One region of the Lysinibacillus sp. NPDC097287 genome, then DNA from elsewhere that is predicted to be linked to it. Evidence: riboswitches for the same ligand, from Rfam matches in the RefSeq annotation. Region 1 holds a riboswitch; each other region holds the start of a gene.
The links. Region 1 has a riboswitch for thiamine pyrophosphate ahead of tenI (thiazole tautomerase TenI). Riboswitches for the same ligand answer to the same signal wherever they lie in the genome.
Positions count from the first base shown of each region.

Region 2: another riboswitch for thiamine pyrophosphate. It lies ahead of thiC (phosphomethylpyrimidine synthase ThiC); the one in region 1 lies ahead of tenI (thiazole tautomerase TenI).
Region 3: another riboswitch for thiamine pyrophosphate. It lies ahead of thiW (energy coupling factor transporter S component ThiW); the one in region 1 lies ahead of tenI (thiazole tautomerase TenI).

Region 1 is NZ_JBIWCX010000004.1:195,903-203,446, forward strand. It holds partial or broken gene ACIQ2D_RS08370 (bclA protein) at 1-477, shown strand; gene ACIQ2D_RS08375 (hypothetical protein) at 736-1,062, opposite strand; gene ACIQ2D_RS08380 (hypothetical protein) at 1,087-1,347, opposite strand; gene ACIQ2D_RS08385 (DUF3139 domain-containing protein) at 1,370-1,705, opposite strand; gene ACIQ2D_RS08390 (DUF5068 domain-containing protein) at 2,131-3,390, opposite strand; TPP riboswitch at 3,786-3,895, shown strand; gene tenI (thiazole tautomerase TenI) at 3,988-4,605, shown strand; gene thiO (glycine oxidase ThiO) at 4,589-5,683, shown strand; gene thiS (sulfur carrier protein ThiS) at 5,726-5,902, shown strand; partial or broken gene ACIQ2D_RS08410 (thiazole synthase) at 5,899-6,672, shown strand; gene ACIQ2D_RS08415 (ThiF family adenylyltransferase) at 6,669-7,544, shown strand, end outside.
Region 2 is NZ_JBIWCX010000016.1:7,638-15,181, forward strand. It holds gene ACIQ2D_RS18290 (catalase) at 86-1,591, shown strand; gene ACIQ2D_RS18295 (methyl-accepting chemotaxis protein) at 2,237-3,922, shown strand; gene thiC (phosphomethylpyrimidine synthase ThiC) at 3,980-5,758, opposite strand; TPP riboswitch at 5,909-6,023, opposite strand; gene ACIQ2D_RS18305 (AEC family transporter) at 6,084-7,013, opposite strand; gene ACIQ2D_RS18310 (S-layer homology domain-containing protein) at 7,449-7,544, shown strand, end outside.
Region 3 is NZ_JBIWCX010000003.1:56,058-63,601, reverse strand. It holds gene ACIQ2D_RS05820 (EAL domain-containing protein) at 1-1,019, shown strand, start outside; partial or broken gene ACIQ2D_RS05815 (DUF2812 domain-containing protein) at 1,139-1,630, shown strand; gene fadH (2,4-dienoyl-CoA reductase) at 1,537-2,304, shown strand; gene ACIQ2D_RS05805 (short-chain dehydrogenase) at 2,378-2,611, shown strand; gene cbpB (cyclic-di-AMP-binding protein CbpB) at 2,885-3,328, shown strand; gene ACIQ2D_RS05795 (transcriptional regulator CcpC) at 3,638-4,528, shown strand; gene thiW (energy coupling factor transporter S component ThiW) at 4,739-5,239, opposite strand; TPP riboswitch at 5,320-5,426, opposite strand; gene ACIQ2D_RS05785 (MFS transporter) at 5,490-6,686, opposite strand; gene ACIQ2D_RS05780 (ABC transporter substrate-binding protein) at 7,026-7,544, opposite strand, start outside.

The DNA of each region.
Region 1 (7,544 bases):
ATTTGTGACTGTTGTGTTTCACCACTTCAGTCCGTCTTAAAACAACTTGTTGGGCAAACTGTAATTCTTGCCACTATTGTAGACCAGGTAAATGCACCGCCTTTCTTTTTTTTATTCACTATTACTAAAGTGAATGATTTTTTAGTTACTGTTACAGATGGAGCAACAACCTATGCGGTAAATATTTCTGATGTTATAGGGGTAGGGTTTTTGCCGCCAGGACCTACTATTAACTTGTTACCACCTGTTGGTTCTAGGTGCGAATGTGATTGTCGTGAACGACCAATTAGACAATTGCTGGGTACACTTATTGGTTCTACAGTGAATCTTTTAGTAAGTGATGGTGATATTGCAACTAATTTTAACGTGGAACAAACAGGTCTTGGCATAGTGCTAGGTACTTTACAAATAAATTCTGATATATTTAGATTTGCAATTTCAACTTGCAAAATTACGGCAGTGGGGCAGGTTAATTGAACTCGGTCTTTGGCTATTGTTCAATTAAGTAATTAAAAGCAACAATCTTTGAGAAAACAGCCTTCAACAGAAAAGAGAGCCATTATATCTCTCCAAACACTTCTACTAGTCCAATCAGACATCCTATACAGTTCCAAAATCCTAAAATTGCGCCCTTAAACTTAATTGTTGATTCAACTTCATTTCATCGGAAACAAAGACAATTGAAGGTTAAATAAAATAAAGCATGAGGAAAAAATAAACCTCATGCTTTATTTATTAATATTCTTTAGCCCATGTTTCAGTTTCATTATCATACATAATGTGTACAGCTGCATGTTTAATAATTAACTCATTTTGTAAATAATCAATAAAAAATTGGAACATTTCTTCGTTTACCTCTTCATTTTTGTTGTTTAAACTAATATTAAGGGTAGGTGGATACTCATCATCATATGAAGGCGTAAATGCCATACCTTGTGGTTCTCCGAATGTTTCAGTTATATAACTGTAAACTTTCGGCCTAACTTGTTCTATGAATTTTGTCTCTTCTTGAATTGTTATATCATCCTCTATTTGTTCCGTATATCTATTTTCATAAACCATGAACGTTTCTTGTGTTTCTGTATTTTAAATCACTGCAGCATAGTCAAAATCGCCGTAATGCTCCATTGAATCATATAGGACATGAGTGAATTCGTACTTCAAGGTTGGATACTTCTCTTGTAAATATTGTTCTACTAGTGAAATTACCTTTTCCTCTTCTTTTTCATCGGGTATTAACGATGCCCTAATATAAAAAAATAATAAGACAGTCCCGAATATTAGTAATACCACTGTTCCTCCAATTGTAAAAATGAATATGCTCCAAGCTTTAAACCTTTTATTCATCATATCCCCTCAAGCCCATAATTTATCTATATAGTGGCTCATAATGCTTTAACTCTTCTGATTTGGGTTCACTGCCGTCTAGCGTATAATACTCAAACTGTAACGGTCGATCTTTATCATGTGCGAAATACACATACACTACATTTTCTTCATCCGTATAGATTACTTCCCCCCAGTACTTAGGAAGTCCGAAAAAATGCCATTGACATTCAATCGACTTAATTTCTGCTTCTGCATACGCCTTTTCTTCTGTCAAATATTGTTGAATACGATTTTCGAATATCATTTTCTTCAGTTCCACATAACCAAATGGTGCAATTAGTAAAATGAGTAACACCAAAACAAGCCACTTTCTCATCCCACAGCTCCTTAATATCTATTTCATGTCATTTCTTTATTAAGGCATCTATTTTTTTCATTATAGAGTATCCTACAAATATTCCCAAAACTTATTTGGCTATTATTTTTATATCAAGCATATTGATTAAGAGAATATTGGTTGATTTTATAGATGTTCATCAACCTTCCCATAAAAATCCACCATATGTATAAGGCTACTTTTATAAATTGTAGCAGAGGGCTACTCGACGTTCGCCCATAGGAAAGCTAGTAGCCCATAACGGAAATCAACTTCTCATTTTAATTGTAGTGGTGCAAATTGGTTAATCAGCACATCTAAAAGAAGATGACAGCAACTGTGTGCTAATGAATGACGTTTTAAATCTAAAAGGAAAAGACTGACTCCGTTGATAAAATACGAGGTCAGTCCTACTGTCTTTTTTATTATTTTGGTAAAGTAAAGGTTACCGTATGGCCTTTAGAAATATCCTTTGCCTCTCCATCTAGAATCGGACCAAATTCCATTTCAAAAGCTTTGTCTTTCCAAATCTTCTCATATTGCTCTTTATCTAACACAAATACTTGCAAGTAATCACGAGCTTCTCCAGGCTTAAGGTTTTCTTTATTATTAGGATGTTGTAACATACCTTCATTTCTTAAATATTGAGAGCCGTTATTTACTGTAAGTTTTGTACTTAGGAAGTTCAAATCAACTTCGCTCGTATTTTTATTGTCTAGCTTATATTTCACTGTTAATAAAGCTATACCATTTTTAAAATTTCCAAACCTAGGTGCTTCTTCAGCATTTGGTGTGAATTCTGCAATTTGATACCCATCCAATACGACATTCACATCAGCAAGTTGTTTGCTATCATTGATGTCGCTTTTTTCTTTCAGCATCTTCTTTTCACCCATGTTCTCAAACGTTACTCTATCTTCATAAAAAGCCGCGTTGCTCGATATTTTTTCTGCTCCCTCACCATCCAAAGCCAGATTAAATCTACCTTTTGACCCGAAGCCTGAACCAAAATCTCCTTTTTCTGCAAATGGAACTTGAATTGGAACAGACACAGTTCCTTGCTCTTTCATTTTTGCTAAATGTGTCGTGCTAAATGAGTATGCGAAATATCCTGTTACTTCTTCACCAGCTTTTAGTAAATAATCTGTTGTGGGACTTAACTCTGTTGATAATTGCTCTTCTTTAGGCAATAATTGATTATTATTTCCATAATCTTTTTCAGCACCAGTAAAAGTCATATATAAACTAGGCATATAGTAAACGTCTTTATCCTGATCATTCTTAACTGTATACTTAGCTAAAATGACACCACCGTCTGTTTGATCTCCAAATGGGATCTTAAAATCTGTGTGAAAATCATTTAACGCTACTACTGTATATCCATCTAGTGAAATAGTGACGTTTTCCATATCATGTACTTGAGGTTCATTGTTCTCATAAAGAACCTTCGTTGTACCTTGCGTTTCTTTCTCCATATATTTAATTAGTGAGGAAAAGTCATTCACACCTTTTGTTTCTTTATTAACATCTTCAGTGTCTACTTTTTCAGGCGTTTCTTGATCGGTATTAGCCGTCACTTCTTTTTTCTCTTCTTTTTTTGCTTCTTCTTCACTCTTTCCACAACCACTAACCATTAGTACAGTAACCATTAATAACGAAAAAAATACAAATAATTTTCTTTTCATTTTCACCCTCCAATGATGATATATCTACAAATTAAGCCCTGAACTAACCTTTATATTACAAATAAGGAGCCTGTTGACATCTTAATCCACCACCAGGGTAGAATTCAATATTTTCTGGAAATTTTATACTACTGAATCAATTTTATTCCATATTTTGTTTATATAAAAATACATAATAACCAATCAATAACTTGATAGTGGTGATTTTATACAATTTATCTGTTTATCACATTAAATTTTATCTTTCATTAACGAAAAAAGTCCTGATTTTATTAGAATTTTCTGATTTATGTTGAAATTTTTTTATCTTTATGATACTTTAACGAAGTATTAACCACAGCGAAATTACATTTGATACATGCAACTATTTACTATTTTAAGATAAAACTCTTCAATCAATTCACTAGGGGATCCCTTGATAAGGGCTGAGAATAAAGTAGCTACTTTTAAACCCTCATAACCTGAACAGATTCGTATCTGCGTAGGGAAGTGTTCATTGTTTTTGTGCTTTTTTGCGTGCAATTAACAAAACCACTTTCCTTTTACCTAAGGTTAGTGGTTTTTTTGCGTTGATTTAATACAAGGGAGCAAACAATTATGAAACTTATTGCCATATCTGATGATTCACATACAATTTACGAATTGGCTAGTAAAATTTCTAGCATCCATCATCTTGTCGATTACATTCACATTCGTGAAAAATCAAAAACGGTCCATGAAATTCTGTCACTCCTAAATCTTTTAGCACAACAAGGCGTAAACAAGGAAAAAATCGTTATTCATGATCGCTTAGATATTGCTTTACTAACTGATAACCCAAACATTCATCTACCATCGCATAGCCTTCCAGTGAAACAAGTCAGAGCTGCCTACCCTCACTTACGGATTGGTCGTTCTGTTCATTCAATAGACGAAGCCAAACAATCGGAGGCTGATGGCGCAGATTATGTGCTATATGGGCATTGCTTTGAAACAAACTGTAAAGAAGGTAAAGTGCCTAATGGTGTACATACCATCATCGACATAAAAAAAGAGCTACAAATCCCAATCTTCGCTATAGGTGGCATTACATCAGAGCGGGTACACCAGCTCCGAGAGGCACAAGCAAATGGAATTGCCATTATGTCTGGTATTTTCGCTTCAGACAATCCTTATGAATCAGCATTAATATTTTCGAAAAAATGTCAGGAGAATGCACATGAAAACAAAATATGATGTGGCAGTCATTGGCGGAGGCATTATTGGTTGCTCCATCGCTTACTATTTAGCCAAAGAAAACATCGATGTGGCTGTTTTTGAAGAAACACAAATTGCTAGTAAATCAACGCGTGCCGCTGCAGGAATGTTGGGAGCCCATTCAGAATGCGACGATCTTGAAATTTTTTACCCTTTTGCTCGAAGTAGTCAATTAGACTATTTCCAGCTCCAGGATGAGTTAAAGGAGCTTAGTGGTGTAAATATCGAACTAAGAAAAGGCGGGATTTTTCAGCTTGCTTACTCGGAGCATGAAAAAGATGAGCTTAGTGCCACCCTCGCCCTTCCCACGATCAGCTGGTACGACTGCACTGCAGTTAGGAACAGAGAGAATTCTGTATCAGAAGATATTATTGGTGCAGCTTACATTGAAGATGATGTCAATGTGCTCCCTCACTCTACCTGTCTAGCATTTAGTAAAAGTGCTCAAGTGTTTGGCGCTTCTATCTTTGAATTTACGCCCGTTCTTGCTATTCAAAAGGAAGATGATACTTACACGATTAAAACAAATAAAGGCACTTTCCAAGCCAAGACTGTTGTTGTAGCAAATGGTGTTTGGAGCTCAAGCTTTTTCCACCAACTTGGGTTACATCATACACTCTCTCCTGTCAAAGGTGAATGCATCTCTGTTTCAAGTGAACAGCCGCTTCTAAAACACACATTATTTCATGAACACTGCTATATCGTACCGCGAGATAATGGCAGGTTGGTAATTGGGGCAACTATGGTGAAAAATGATTGGCATGAACAGCCGACACTTGGAGGTTTGGAAAGTCTCATTGCAAAAGCCAAAACGATGCTCCCAACTATCACTGATTTGAAAATCGAATCATGTTGGGCAGGGTTACGTCCCCAAACCTTTGATAAAAAGCCATTTATCGGCTACCACCCTGAGGATGAGGACATTTTATTTGCCACAGGTCATTTTCGCAATGGCATCCTGTTAGCACCTGCTACAGGACAAATGATTCGGGATTTGATTGTCAAAAAAGACGTTAGAAAAGACTGGATAGAAGCCTTTAAAATTAATCGTATATAAGGGGGTGAAATCGTGCGTACTATTCAATTAAATGGGAAGTCTATGGAACTACCAGAAACTATACATTCGATTCAGGACTTGCTTCAGTTGTATGAGTTAGAAAACCGCATAGTCGTGGTAGAAGTGAATAAAGAGATTGTCTTAAAAAAACAATACGCTTCACTGACATTGTCAGACCGAGACACAATAGAAATTGTACATTTTGTAGGAGGAGGATAATAATGTTAACGATAGGAAATCACACATTCAAATCAAATCTTTTACTAGGAACAGGGAAATTTCCTTCCTTTGAGGTTCAAAAAGAAGCTGTAGAAGTTTCTGGGGCTGAAATTTTAACATTTGCAGTACGAAGAATGAATATTTTTGAACAATCTCAACCTAATTTTCTTGAACAACTAGATCTAACTAAATAAAAGTTACTACCAAATACAGCTGGCGCAAAAACTGCAGAAGAAGCCGTTAGAATTGCCAAATTAGCACAAGCTTCAGGCTTATGTGACATGATTAAAGTCGAAATAATTGGCTGCGATAAATCGCTATTACCAGACCCAGTTGAAACATTAAAGGCATCTGAAATGTTATTAGCAGAAGGATTTATCGTACTACCCTACATGTCCGATGATGTTGTCTTAGCCAAAAGATTAGAACAACTAGGCGTTCACGCAATTATGCCTGGTGCTTCACCGATCGGCTCTGGTAAAGGGCTGGTTAATCCATTAAACCTTCAGTTTATTATTGAACAATCATCTGTTCCTGTCATTGTAGATGCTGGGATTGGTTCTCCAAAAGATGCTGCTTATGCAATGGAATTAGGTGCTGACGGTGTATTACTTAACACAGCTGTTTCAGGAGCGAAAGACCCTGTAAAAATGGCACTCGCGATGAAGCTCGCGATCGAAGCAGGACAACTTGGTTACCAAGCTGGTAGAATAGCAGAAAAAAACTATGGTGAAGCGAGTAGCCCCCTATCTGGGATGGTGACTTCTTGAATACCCGCTATCAAAAACAGGCACTTTTTTTAGGAAATAAGGGGCAAGCTCAACTACAAAATGCACAAGCTCTAATTATCGGTGCAGGCGCCCTAGGTTCTGCTAGTGCCGAAATGCTTGCCAGAGCTGGAGTCGGAACATTGACAATTGTAGACCGTGATTATGTGGAATATAGCAATCTACAAAGACAACAGTTATATACTGAAGCTGATGCTCGCGGTAAACTGCCAAAAGCAGTCGCTGCCAAAACTCGTTTACAGCATATTAACAGCGAGATTACAATTAACAGTCACATTGTTGATATCAATGCGTCTAATATTGAAGCATTAGTAAAAAATCAGTCTATTATTATTGATGCGACAGACAATTTTGAAACAAGAATGGTTATCAATGATGCGGCGGTTAAACATAGCGTTCCATTTATATTCGGTGCTTGTGTAGGGAGTTATGGTTTAACCTTCCCTATTCTTCCCGGTCAAACTCCCTGCTTGCATTGTCTCATGAATCACTTACCACTTGACGGTATGACTTGTGATACAGTTGGTGTGATTAGTCCAATCGTTCAGATTATTGCTTCATTTCAAGTGACACAAGCACTCAAGCTACTCACTGACCATAAACTTGACCCAACGCTACAGTCACTCGAAATTTGGAAAAATGAAAAAGCAGAAATAAATATCGCAAATATGAAAAATAAGAATTGCCCAACATGTAGTGAGCATGCAACTTTTCCGTATTTATCATTTGAAAACCAAACAAAGACAGATGTTTTATGTGGTCGAGATGCCGTGCAAATTCGCCCTGGCTCCCCTCTTCCTCTATCCATCAATTATTTAAGTGAACGCATAAGACCACTTGTGACACAAGTAATC
Region 2 (7,544 bases), on a different contig from region 1:
ATAATGTACTAGCAATTCTATTTTAGATTTGTTATAGTTAGAAACGAAGAGTTTGACTCGAAAAATTCTTAGGGGGAAAACCATTATGACAAACACAAATGATCGTAGCCGTCGCTTTACAACAGCAGGTGGCGCACCAGTAGTAAGTAACCATGACTCAATGTCTGCAGGTCCACGCGGCCCACTTTTACTTCAAGACGTATGGATGCTTGAAAAATTAGCTAACTTCAACCGTGAAGTAATTCCTGAGCGTCGTATGCACGCAAAAGGTTCAGGCGCATTCGGTACTTTCACTGTAACGCACGATATTACTAAATATACAAAAGCAAAAATCTTCTCTGAAGTTGGTAAAAAAACAAAAATGTTCGCACGTTTCTCAACTGTAGCTGGTGAACGTGGAGCTGCAGATGCGGAGCGCGATATCCGCGGATTCGCACTTAAATTCTACACTGAAGAAGGCAACTGGGATTTAGTTGGTAACAACACACCTGTATTCTTCTTCCGTGATCCATTACACTTCATTGATTTAAACCACGTGGTAAAACGCGATCCACGTACGAATATGCATAACCCTAACTCAAACTGGGACTTCTGGACTTCACTTCCTGAAGCATTACACCAAGTGACAATCGTTATGTCTGACCGTGGCATTCCCAAAAACTACCGTCAAATGCACGGTTTCGGTTCTCACACATACAGCTTCATCAATGCTGATAACGAACGTGTATGGGTAAAATTCCACTTTGAATCACAACAAGGGATTGAAAACTATACTGGCTCTGAGGCTGCTGAAGTAGTTGGTGGCGACCGTGAGTCATCACAACGTGACCTTTACGAAAACATCGAAGCTGGCAACTTCCCTAAATGGAAAATGTCTATTCAAGTAATGACTGAAGAGCAAGCTCGTGAATTGCCATATAACCCATTTGACTTAACAAAAGTTTGGTACAAAGGCGACTTCCCACTTATCCCAGTTGGTGAATTCGAATTAAACAAAAATCCAGACAACTATTTTGCTGAAGTAGAACAATCAGCATTCGCGCCTTCTAATATTGTGCCTGGTATTAGCTTCTCTCCAGACAGAATGTTACAAGCACGTATCTTTGCTTATGCAGATGCACAACGTTACCGTTTAGGCGTTAACCACTACATGCTGCCAGTAAATGCACCAAAATGTCCATTCCGCACATTCCACCGCGATGGCGCAATGCGTTTCGATGGCAACTTAGGCTCAACAATGAGCTACGAGCCAAACAGCTACGGTGAATGGGAACATAACCTTGACTATAAAGAGCCTGAATTACAAATCGACGGTAATGCTGGCATCCACGACTTCCGTGAAGATGACAACAATTACTTCGAACAACCAGGTAAACTATTCCGCTTAATGACTGCGGAACAACAACAACGTCTATTCGAAACAACTGCTGCTGATATGGCGCCGGTTGAAGAGTTCATTAAACGTCGTCACATCTTACACTGCTACCTAGCTGATCCAGCTTACGGTGAAGGTGTAGCAAAAGCTATGGGTCTTTCTTTAGAAGGCATGGACCTTTCAAACCCATACACAAAACAAACAACAAACGTTTAAGTAAACAACTTTTATTGATATCCAAATCCAATTAACTGACCCATGTGAAAATAACATTTCACATGGGTCAGTTTATCTACTAAGGTGTATAAATTGTCAGTAGTTGATTTTTGCTCCGAGTGGACGCTTTCCGCAAAAATCTACTATTTCTCATATAATGTACGATGTACCAAGCTGAAATAAAAATAATATTCTTTTACGGCTATTATAAAATACTCATAAGACTATGAAGTTGCTCATTTTTTATGCAAGGGAAGGCAAGCTCCGCCACGTAGACTTATGTGGGAAAGCTCGACGTTCGCCCATGAAAAGCGAAGTGGCGAGGCTTGCCGGTATTACAACAACACAGTGTTTGTCTACAGTCTAACCCATGTGAAATTAACGTTTCACATGGGTTTTATGGTCCTACGGATGTCTCTACCCCGCTACATGTTGTTGTATATCAAAAGGGAAATTCGAGGAATAGAATTTATCCAATGTAGACATCTATTTTTAGATAGAAAATACTGAATTTGCTAATGATTATGTATTCTTTCTACAAAATATGCTATTATACGTCAAATAAAGCTCTCTTTATCATGTAAAGTATCTTTCAATACATAGCAATTCACTCTTAAATATCTGAAGACTCTGGAGGTATGAATTATGTCCATTCGTAAAAGGTTAGTCAGTGCATTTAGCGTCATTATTTTATTCTTACTGATTAGTTCCATCATCTCTTATTCACAAATTAATAAGATTAGCCAAGAAAACACATTTTTAGTTGACGACCATATCAATAAAGCTTTTATCGTCGAACGAATTGCCAATGCTTCTGCACTTCAAGGTGTTTACATTCGTTCCTACTTACTTGAACCAGAAAACGTAACTTTAGATAAATTACTTGAGCAACAAACTATCATCCATAAATTAGCCGAAAATCTCGATACACTCGTTACTGAGCCCGCTATTAAAGAACAGCTTCAGCTTTTGCTCGAACATCAGCAGCAATTTGAAGAAACTGGTCAGGAAATTTTAGCTGCGTTCGATAGTGGTGATACGCAAAAGGCCATAGACTTACTATCAACAAAAGCCCGCCTTGCAAATGAGAGCATTCAGGACGCTACAAACACCATTTCAGAGTCCCAATTGTCTGAGATTGACCGTGTATATGCAGAAGTACAAAGAATAGCCGAAGTCAGTTCAAAACTCATTATAGCCATTGCTATTTTTACCATAATTTTCGCGATACTTATTTCTGCTTTCATCACTCGTTCGATTACTAGACCTATAACACGTTTAGTAACCGCTGCGACAAGCATTGCTGAAGGTGATTTAACGCATGAAGATGTCGAAGTGAAATTGAAAGACGAGATTAAGGATTTAGCGACTGCCTTTAATACCATGAAATTCAATTTACATACACTCATTCAAAGCGTCACAGTAAACGCTGAACAAACATCCGCAGCGGCACAACAACTAACAGCTAGCACGGAGGAAGTCTCTATCACTTCTATGGAGGTAGCGAAACGCACTGAAAGTTTAGCAGAAGGTGCCAACCACTCCGCAGCCACTGGACAAGAAAGCTCTGCAGCTATGGAGGAAACTGCACAAGGTGTGCTGAAAATAGCAGAGGCTACACTAGAATTACACACAATCGCGACAGATACTCAGTCAGTGGCTTCCGTTGGTGAGAAAACATTACAAACAGCGGAGCAGCAAATGACGATCATTCAGCAATCTTCATCTGAAACAAGCGACCGCATTCAACAGCTAAGCAAACAATCTGCTGAAATTGAAAGTATTGTGAAAGTCATTACAGATATCACAGAGCAAACGAATTTACTGGCACTAAACGCAGCGATTGAAGCCGCACGAGCTGGTGAACACGGTAAAGGTTTTGCAGTTGTCGCTGACGAGGTACGCAAACTAGCAGAAGAATCTAAAGCATCAGCTCATCAAATTGTTGCCCTAACTTCTCTTATTCAAAAAGACACAAAAGAAGTGGAACAAGCCGTACTGACAACAGCACATAATGTGGAGGATGGCGTAAACTACATTCAAGATGCGCAAGTTTCATTTGATAATATCATGCAATCCATTCGAGAAATGACTAGCCAAATTCAAGAGGTATCCGCTTCGACCGAGGAAATTTCTGCTTCGACTGAAGAAGTGGCCGCTTCCATCAATGAAATGGCCAACCTTGCGACTCAAGCTTCCTCTGAATCTGAAGGAATTGCAGCTGCCACTGAAGAACAATCTGCCACAGTTCAAGAAATTAGCAATGTCGCAAAATTACTAACGGATGGCGCATTAAAAGTACAACAAGAAGTCAATAAGTTTAAAATCTAACAAATACGAGGCTTGTGTCTAAGATGAAAAATTATCCATAGATACAAGCCTCATTTTTTATTTATAAATCTGACTACCCGCCTCTTTAAATTCCTTCGCCTTCTCCTGCATCCCTTGATGAATAGCCTCCGTTGTATTCAAATCCTTATCTTTTGCATAATTACGAATATCTTGTGAAATTCTCATACTGCAAAACTTTGGCCCGCACATAGAACAAAAATGCGCAGTTTTTGCACCCTCAGCTGGCAATGTTTCATCATGGTATTCCACTGCTCTCTCTGGATCTAGCGACAAATTGAATTGATCACGCCAACGGAATTCAAACCTTGCCTTTGACAATGCATTATCACGTACTTGTGCGCCTGGATGACCTTTCGCTAAATCCGCCGCATGTGCTGCAATCTTGTACGTAATCACGCCCACACGTACGTCCTCACGATTCGGTAAGCCTAGATGTTCCTTCGGTGTCACATAACAAAGCATTGCTGTACCGAACCAGCCAATCATTGCTGCACCTATAGCAGACGTAATATGATCGTAACCTGGTGCAATATCTGTCGTTAAAGGCCCTAATGTATAGAAAGGAGCTTCCTTACATACTTCCAATTGCTTATCCATATTTTCCTTAATCAAATGCATCGGCACATGCCCTGGTCCTTCTACCATCACCTGCACATCATGCTGCCAGGCAATTTGCGTCAGCTCCCCTAACGTATCAAGCTCCGCAAACTGCGCCTCATCATTGGCGTCCGCTATCGACCCCGGGCGTAAGCCATCCCCTAGTGAAAAGGCCACATCGTACGCTTTCATAATTTCACAAATTTCTTCAAAATGTGTATATAGGAAGTTTTCTTGATGATGGAACAAGCACCACTGCGCCAGTATCGAACCACCACGTGACACAATGCCTGTAACACGACTTGCTGTCAGCGGTACATAGCGCAACAATACTCCCGCATGAATCGTGAAATAATCCACACCTTGCTCGGCTTGTTCGATTAACGTATCGCGATAAACTTCCCACGTTAAATCCTCTGCTACACCATTGACCTTTTCAAGTGCCTGATAAATCGGCACCGTCCCTACTGGCACAGCCGCATTACGAATAATCCATTCACGTGTCGTATGAATATGCTTACCCGTGGATAAATCCATAATATTATCCGCACCCCAACGTGTCGCCCACGTCATCTTTTCGACTTCCTCCGCAATGGATGAGGATACTGCAGAATTTCCAATATTCGCATTAATTTTCACATGAAAGTTCCGCCCAATAATCATTGGCTCTGCTTCTGGATGATTAATGTTAGATGGCATGATCGCACGACCTGCCGCAATTTCAGCACGCACAAATTCCGGCTCCATGTTTTCACGAATTGCTACAAACTCCATTTCCGACGTAATGATACCCTTTCTTGCATAATGCAGCTGTGTCACATTATGCCCTTTTTTCGCACGTATTGGCTTACGATAAAGAACTGGAAAAACATTATTTTTCATCCGTGGATCATCCATATTTCTGAAGCCGTTATCTTCAGGTCTAATCATACGACCTTCGTACTCTTCTACATCACCGCGTTCTCTAATCCAAGCACTACGTAACGCTGGCAATCCCTTTGTAATGTCAATGTTGTACGCCGGATCCGTGTAGGGACCACTCGTATCGTAAACACGCACCGGTGGGTTTTCTTCTTCCCCAAAACTACCCGTCGTCGGACTAAGCGCAATCTCACGCATCAGTACTAAAATATCCGGTCTTGACCCTTCCACATATACTTTCTTACTACCATCAAAGCTTGACATAATCGTAATGTTTTTCTCGTTAACTGTTGTCATGAACTTTTCCCGCTCCCTTTTAAAATGAATTTTCAGGACCGAACCCAGCTCACGAAAGCGAGTTACACTACTACAAAAGAAAAGCCGAATCCAAAAAAATATTGGATCCGGCTACGAATGTAAAGGTTGTATTGACCACAAAAAAAACGTTGTAGTCATCATTAACTTTCCCACGCTGGTATGAGCCAGATCAGGTCCAAAGGGTCAAGAAACTTCTATGTGTTTCCCTCTCAGCCCGACTCATCGGACTCCCCTAGTTAAGGCTATTCAGTTTGATGATAGTGTAGCAGAATGCACTAAGATATGGAAGTTATAGAACTATTTTTCAAGCAAATAATATTTCAGCTACATAGATAACAACTGTCACTGTTAGACAGCTCACAATCGTAGAAAACAATACAGTTTGCGCTGCTGTTTCCGATTCCACATCATATTCTAAAGCGAGACTTGAGCTATTCCGAGACGTCGGAAATGCACTTGCGATTAAGAGCGACTGTGCCACAACACCGTCTAAACCTAAAGCAAAAATAATAAGTAGCGCTACAGCTGGTCCAATTATCAATCTAGTAAAGCAGCTGACAAATACCGTTTTATTGAACATCGATTTTAATTCGAGTTGTGATAGCTGTGTACCGAGCGTAATAAGTGCTATCGCGATAAAGCTGTCTGCCACATGATCAATTGGAATACGGATAAACTGCGGAATACCAATATTGAAGAAATTCATCACCACACCAATCATAAGTGCATGGATAATCGGCATTTTGAGGAAATCCTTCACGATCGCTAATCCCGATTTAGTAGAAGAAATAAGATTGTACAGCCCATAAGTATACGTCGTCATATTTTGGAAGATGACAAGAATCACTTGAATAGCGACACCAATCGGCTGCGTCACAAAAATCATTTGCGCAACCGGAATACCATAGTTGCCGGAGTTAATGAGCACCACGCTATTTTTAAAGACCGCCGCTTCTGTTTTCGCAAGTCCAAGAACTTTGGCTATGAAGTGACTCAACACCATTTGACTGCCGATAAAAAGCAGTATGAATAACGCCACTTGCCCTAACACCGAGACCTCGACATTCGTTTCATATATATTCACAAACACCGCCGCTGGCATAAAACAATATGTAATGAGCTGAGATAATGCCTTTAAATTAAATTGAAACTTCCTTTGCAAAATAGCTCCTAACACAAGCAGGACTAATATTGGGGCAACAATTTGAAAGAAAATCATGCCGAGATACATCATAAAAACTGCCCCCTTCTTTGAATTATTATGTCTTCATAGTAGGACTGTTTGTACGACAGGTCAATAAATCTTTGAAAAGTCTGAAATCTTTTTTTTCAAAACAGTATACATAAAAGTTGAAACTTTCCAAGCGAATGGATTACCTTCATCTTAAATTCCAAATGTGCATACTGAGCCACTTCTTTATTAGTCCGACGTCCCACTACAATTAAAACTAGCCACCACTCAAGGCTGATCCCTTTATAAGACTTCTGCCACCTGTATATATAGGGATTTTTTTCTATTTGTGTACAAAAAATTTTAAAAAGACGCCATTAAGCCACTACTTTCTACTTATTAGTGAAAATTTCGACAATATAAAATCCATCACATTACTATAAATGATAAAATAAGGATATATATAACCCTATTTACTAGAGAAGGAGATATATCCATATGAAACATAAACGAAAAATAGCACTACTCTCGGTAGCAGCCCTTCCTGCAATGGTTACGTTAGTGCCAAGTGTAGATGCAGCGCAACAGACAACT
Region 3 (7,544 bases), on a different contig from region 1:
TTCTGTTAAAGGAAGCAACATTAGATAAAATTGAAAAAGTAGCTAGTGATATTTTAGAAGCTTTGAAACAACCGTTTACTATTGAAGAACAGGAATATTTCATCAGTGTTTCTATTGGTATCTCACTTAGTCCAGCAGATGGGAATGATTTGGAAACACTCGTGCGGAAAGCAGATCAAGCTTTATTTTCGGTAAAAGAGCATGGACGATCTCATTTCCGTTATTTTCGGGAGGACATGACAACTGCGTTTCCAAATGAAGCATTGTTGGAGTCACATTTACGTCGTGCGATCGAATTTGATGAGTTAAGTATCCATTTGCAGCCACAAATAGACTTAGTAACGAATCGAATAGACAGTTTTGAGGCATTACTACGCTGGAATAACAGAAAATTTGGATTTGTGTCTCCTGCACAATTTATTCCGTTAGCAGAGGCATCAGGTTTAATTATTAGCATTGGCGATTGGGTTATAGAGGAAGTATGTCGTTACCAAAAAGAGTGGAAGGAACTGGGCTATCGACCGGTTCGTATTGCTGTCAATATTTCACCAAAGCAATTCAGAAAAGAAGATTTTGCACGAAAAATAAATGATACACTGAATAAATATGATGTAGAGCCTACTTTATTGGAAGTGGAAATTACAGAAAGTTCGATGACGAATGTGAATGAAACCTATTCGATTTTATCGGAATTAAAAAGTTTAGGTGTGCATGTTTCTGTCGATGATTTCGGCACAGGGTATTCTTCTTTAAGTTATTTGAAGGAGTACCCTATTGATACAATAAAGATTGATCAATCATTTATTGCAGATATAGCAAAAGATAAAAAAAATGAAGCCATTATTAAAGCGATTATTTCAATGTCGCATAATTTAGGGTTAGAGGTAGTGGCGGAAGGTATTGAAGAGCAATTCCAGGTGGCCTTTTTAAAACGTTATCGCTGTCAGAAGGGGCAGGGGTATTTATACAATAAGCCTTTGACAGTAGAAGCAGTAATACAACAATATTTTGTTAGTTGAAAGAAAGTGTGACGCATTGTTAATGCATCACACTTTTTTGGTTCTCAAAAAATAATGGAAGTGCAAAATTGAAATTATTAGAGCAACTGGGATACGGGCTTTAGCATGGTGAGCCAGATGACGTTATTTATAGGATTGATTATCGCAGATTAAAACCAGACGAAAAAGAGGAATACCTAGAATTATTTTCTTTTGCTGGCGGGACACATGCCTGTTCTACTTATGATATGCATATTTTCAAAGCACTTCCTAATACGACACCCATTTATAGTGATAGAGAATCTATGTTGGATAAGTTAAATCGATTAGATCAACCAGTGAAACTAATTTCCTCAATACTATTTGCACTTGCTATTATATTTTGGTTAATGATGACTTTTATGTCTGAAGATTACCGGGGTATTGGAGAAAACTATGGAATTATCGATTTTTATAGATATATTAAGACATTAACGAGGATTTGTAGTAAAATACTGAATAGTAATTCATTTTTGACTTTCGCAAAGGGGGAAATGGTATGTTACAGGGGAAAACCATTATTATTACAGGTGGATCAAGTGGGATGGGGCTTTATATGGCGAAGCAATTTGTTGCTGAAGGAGCCAACGTAGTCATTACAGGTCGCAATGAAGATCGATTAGCAGAGGCAAAAACGTTTATTTCTGAAGCGGGTAATTCAATTGAAACATTTCAGATGGATGTTCGTATACCAGAGCAAGCAGAAGCGATGGTTGCCTTTGCGGTAGAGAAATTTGGACAAGTGGATGGACTTGTCAATAACGCGGCAGGGAATTTTATTGTGCGAGCAGAGGATTTGTCTCCAAATGGTTGGAAAGCGGTTATTGATATCGTGTTGAATGGCACGTTTTACTGTTCGTCAGCTGTCGGAAAGTACTGGATAGAACACAAGATTAAAGGATCTATGATTAATATGGTTGCAACGTATGCTTGGAATGCAGGTGCAGGAGTCATTCATTCGGCGGCAGCAAAAGCAGGCGTTTTATCAGTGACAAGAACACTAGCTGTTGAGTGGGGAAAACAGTATGGTATTCGTGTTAACGCTATTGCTCCAGGACCAATTGAACGAACAGGTGGAGCATCAAAGCTTTTTGAATCAGAGGCAGCTGCTGCAAGAACATTGGACTCTGTGCCGTTAAGTCGTATTGGTACGCCGGAAGAAATTGCAGATTTAGCGACATTTATGATGTCAGATAAAGCAAGATATATGAACGGAGAATGTGTCACGTTGGATGGTGGGCAATGGTTAAATCCGTTCCCGTTTTAATTAAATACCTTGCATAAAGAGAAGCTGGTTTGACGCATACTAATGGGCAAAGGAAGGAGTTTTGCCTGTGGGTATGTGGTTAATACCAGCTCTTATTACGATTACAATTATTTGTGTGATTGCCTTCGTTTCTACTATGCGTATTGCAAAAATGACAACGGAGCGAAACTCAGAAAAAGATACACCGATTTCAGAATCGGTTAAAGAACATGCAACGATTTTGAATCCAATTCCTTGGGTTTACATTTTATTTTTATTGTTTTGTGGTATCATGATTTTTTATTATTGGAGTAAAGCAGGATATTAGAGTAACTTCACAGTATTCGGCAGGTGTAGAGTCACTTGCTGGATTCTGTAAAGCACCTACCAATTATCACGAATGTTTTTCGGTCGTAAGGGATAAAATAGGTTTTGGCGAAAGTTACTATCATGTTTATTTTTTCTCGAAAGGTTGAAATAATTCATGAATATCATAAAAACTCTTCTCGGTCTTGTCATGGTCATTTTAGGAAAAATTATGATATGATAAAGAGGAAGCATCCTGTTCTGCATATTGAGGACAGAAAAGGAGAAGAGGTTCATGATTTCAACTAACAGCAAAGATTTATTAGCAATGCCAATTAGTGATTTTATTATTTCATCCGAAAAAGTTGCACATGTGCAAAGTGGAAATAGTGCAGAGCATGCATTACTAGTGCTAACGCGTACAGGATATTCATCCATTCCCGTATTAGATATGAAATACCGTCTTCAAGGCTTACTAAGTATGAAGATGATTACTGAAGCGATTTTAGGGCTCGAACATATTGAGTACGAAAAACTACCCGACATTAAGGTAGATACGATTATGGATAAAAATTTGGCCGTGTTAAAAACAACAGATAATTTCCAGCGGGCGTTAGATTTAGTCATTAACCATGCCTTTTTATGTGTGGTCGATGAAGAAGGCTTATTTGCTGGCATCCTAACGAGACGCGTTATTTTAAAACAATTGAAAAAATATATTTATCAAAAAGAAAACTAGTTTAGGAGGGCTCAAAGTAATTATTGAGCCCTTTTTATCTTTATTCAGCATTCATCCCACCTCAATAAGTGATGAGATGAATTCGGCTGTAGCCTTTTTCAGTGATTGCCCAAAAGCCGGCTGAATAGTCGAACCCAGGCTAAGATCGCCGCGTCCTGAGGCAACGCCTGAGTGACCAACATCCTGTTGGCCCGATGCCTCCGGCGGATGTCACAGATGTTATTTGAGCGAAAGCGAAGCGTCAGCAGCAGATGTTTTTTGCGCGTAATTACGCCGAAGAGTAATTGATTTGAGTAGGAGGTTACTTTTTTGACGGTAACAGAGGCAGAAATATTAAAAATATTAGCAGAAGAACGCAATATGCGAAAGGCAGCAGAGCGATTATTCTTATCGCAGCCGGCTCTTTCACAGCGTCTACAAACCATAGAAAAAGAATGGGGAACACAGCTGTTTATTCGCTCGCAAAAAGGATTGACGGCAACACCTGCCGGAGAGCTTGTTATTTCCTATGCTAATGAAATGATTGCGAAGAAAGAAGAAATTTTCGAAATGATTCAGGCACTGACAACAAAAGTGAACGGCACACTGAAAATTGCTTGTGCTTCGATTGTTGGACAAAACTGGCTACCAAAAGTATTAAAGGATTTTGTAACGAAATACCCTGAGGCGAAAATTTCACTAATGACAGGCTGGAGCTCTGAAATTGTCAAAGCACTGTATGAGGGCGAGGCACATGTGGGGATTGTACGAGGACAGGTCGATTGGAAAGGTGAGAAAATTCATCTTTTCCGAGATACGCTTTATTTAGTAGACAAAGAGTTGAAAACAGTGGAGGATGTCCTTACGACAGACCGTCCATTTATTCAGTTTAAAAGTGATTCGAATTATTATCAGGAAATTCAACAGTGGTGGCAGCGACACTTTGCATCCAATCCAAGTCGTCAAATTTTAGTAGATCAAATTGAGACGTGTAAGCAAATGGCATTGAATGGGATTGGCTATGCAATTTTACCATCAATTACTTTAAATGAGGATGATGGTGTCAACAAAATAGCGCTAATGAACAATGAAAAAGAATTTGGCTTAACGCGGGATACTTGGTTAATTGGTTATGAATCTTCATTTGAACTGCGCCAGGTAGAAGCATTTGTGGAAGTGGTACAGGATCATGCTCGTTGTTTATTTGATTATACGAAATAAGAAAAAGGACTCTAAAGTTTATTCAAACTAAAGAGTCCTTTTTTCGTTATTCGATTTGCAGGATACCAAAACAAAAAAACAGAGAGTAAATCTAAACATGTTGTAGATTTACTCTATCTCAATGTATTATAGCAACTAACCTTAGAAAATAGCCTAAATTTTATTAGAGGAATGTCATAGAAATCGAGCGGTGAAAAATACTTTAATGTCTTATCGCAATGTTGAGTTAAGTCCATTAACAAAAACAGTTTTTTGTAGACTTTTAGCAATAACTACTCCCAAGGTGGCGCCAACGACACTAGAAGTTAAAAAAGCAGGCATGAAAAAGAGGGCCGCCACAGATGTCCCCATTAGTAGGTGAGAATAGGGTACTGCGACAAGTGAAGCAAGTATACCTGTACCAAACATTTCACCGGCACCAGCTAGCCACGTTTTTTCGCTGTATTTGTAGGCAAGGGCTGCAAATAGTGCACCGATGACACTGCCAGGAATCGCTAAGAGTGAGCCTGTACCTGTTAAGATACGGATGATGGCTGTTACAAAGGCAATCATGACAGTAGGTAAAGGTCCCAGTAAGATGGCACTGATGACATTAATGGCGTGTTGTACAGGATAGGCACGTGCAATACCTGTTGGAATAGAGATAAATGTTGAGCCTGCTACTGCAATAGCAACTAATAATGCCATGACGGTTAATTTTCGAATAGACAAATCTTTCACTCCTTCATTAATCGTAAAAAAAGGCCGCTTCCCAAAAATGTAGGAAGCGGCCTTGCATTTAGTCATTATAAAAGCAAGTGTCGCCACTTTCCTACGCTAGTGTGAACTAGATCAGGTTCAAAGGGTCCGTGTATACAATACACGTCTCAGCCTTAAAAAGACTCCCCTAGTGGTCATGAAGCGATTTAATTTTTCATTAATACTGTACCATACTGCTAAAAATAGTCAATTAACTTTCAGATTAATTAGAATCTGGCTTCATTAAATGAGGTGCTTTTTTCATTGTCCAAATGAGGGCAAGAAGGAAGCAGGCAAATAAAATGATAGCACCGAAAATATAAGGGCTGTCCATATTCCAGTCGAATAATATGCCAGCTAAAGCAGGACCAATCATATTGCCAAGACTCATATAGGCATTGTTGAGTCCGGCGGCAAAGCCTTGTTCACTACCAGCCAGCTTGGAAATCAGCGTATTTACGGCTGGACGAATGAGCGTTGTTGCTGTAGAGAAAATTGTTGCAACAACTAATATTAATGCAAAGCCTGATACAAATAAAATTAAGAAGATTGATATTGATGCAACGAGTAAATTGACTAATACAACCTTCATTTCACCAAAACGTTTAAACAGTGGTGTAATGATAAACATTTGAACAACGACACCGACAGCACCACCAACTGTTAGTATTATTGCAATATCTGTTGGTGTGTAGTTGAATTTCTGTGTGACGAATAAAGATAAAGTCGCTTGGAAATTGGCGATGCCAAACGAGAAAACAAGCATGATGATCAGCATAACAAAGTAGGGCATTTTGACTGAGCGTATCATCTGCTTAGCAAGATTGTCTTGTTTTTGTGCTTTTTGTGATGAGCTTGGTTTTGTGTTTGGCAACAACACTAACGATAATATGGCAGCTAAAATTGCCGCAGCTCCAGCCATATAAAATGGAAAGTGAAGACTGACTGTAGATAAGAAGCCGCCAATTCCAGGACCAATCATAAAGCCTAGAGACATGGCAGCCCCAAGCATCCCCATACCTTTACCACGTTCTTCATATGTAGTGACATCCGCTACAAATGCCATAATCGGGGGTGCAATGAAAGCAGAGCCTAAGCCTCCTAAAAAGCGAGCAACAAAGAGCATCCAAACTTCTGTTGAAAGTCCAAAAGCAATTTGTGAAAGACCTGTTACCACAAGTCCAAAAACAATAAGATTCTTACGACCATATTGATCCGAGAGGTTTCCAGCTATTGGTGAAAATACAAATTGTGCTAATGCAAACGATGCAATGAGCAGACCGAGAACTTGTCCTGCTGCACCGAAAATTTTCAAATATTCGGGCATGACAGGAATAATGATACCAATGCTTCCCATCGCAATGAACATATTAAACATTAAAATATATAAAGCTGCCTTGTTTGATGTCTGTTGGGCCATTTTATAGCCTCCTTTTGCGTAGTCTATTCAAATATACTACAGTCTAACATAATGGATATTAAGTTGCTATTGACTAAAAGTCTGACTGCGTACTTTTATTTTCAATTACAAAAAGCTATCACTCCAGTGACTAACTGGGGTGACAGCTTTATTTTGTTGTTAAGGAAATAACAGATTTTTTTATTATGGATAGCCTAGGGCAAAGTTGACGGCTAGGCTAAAGCGCTACATCCTCGAGGTCGCTTCGATCCCTCGGGCAAAAGTGGTGGAACGCATACTTTTGCTTCGGGCTCTCCAGCGCTTGTCGGATGTAAACGAGCGCTTTAGCGCATTTGTTCTTTAACGAATACTCATTTTAAATTCTAAAAACAGTTCGTTGTATTTGCCTAAATAATCAGGTCCTAAGTTTTTATAAACCTCTAATGTGTCGCGTTGTTCCTCTGAAGGATAATAACGTTCGTCAGTGACAACTTCCTCATCCATTAAAGCCATTGCGGCAACGTTTGGTGTAGAGTAGCCAACAAAATCAGCGTTTTGTGCACCGGAGTCAGCATCTAACATGAAATTAATGAAAGCATGTGCACCGTCTATATTTTTCGAAGTTTTTGGAATGACCATATTATCAAACCATAAGTTCGAACCTTCTTCAGGTACCGCAAAGTCTAAGTCTTCATTTTCATACATCATGTCTGCTGCTTGACCAGACCAAGTAAGTGCAACTGTCGCCTCGTTATTAATCATTAACGGTGTAATTTCATCACCAATAATGGCCTTTACGTTTGGCGCAAGTTGAATTAACTTATCTGTTGCTGAACGTAACTCATTGTGATCTAAAGAATTTAATGAATAACCAAGGCT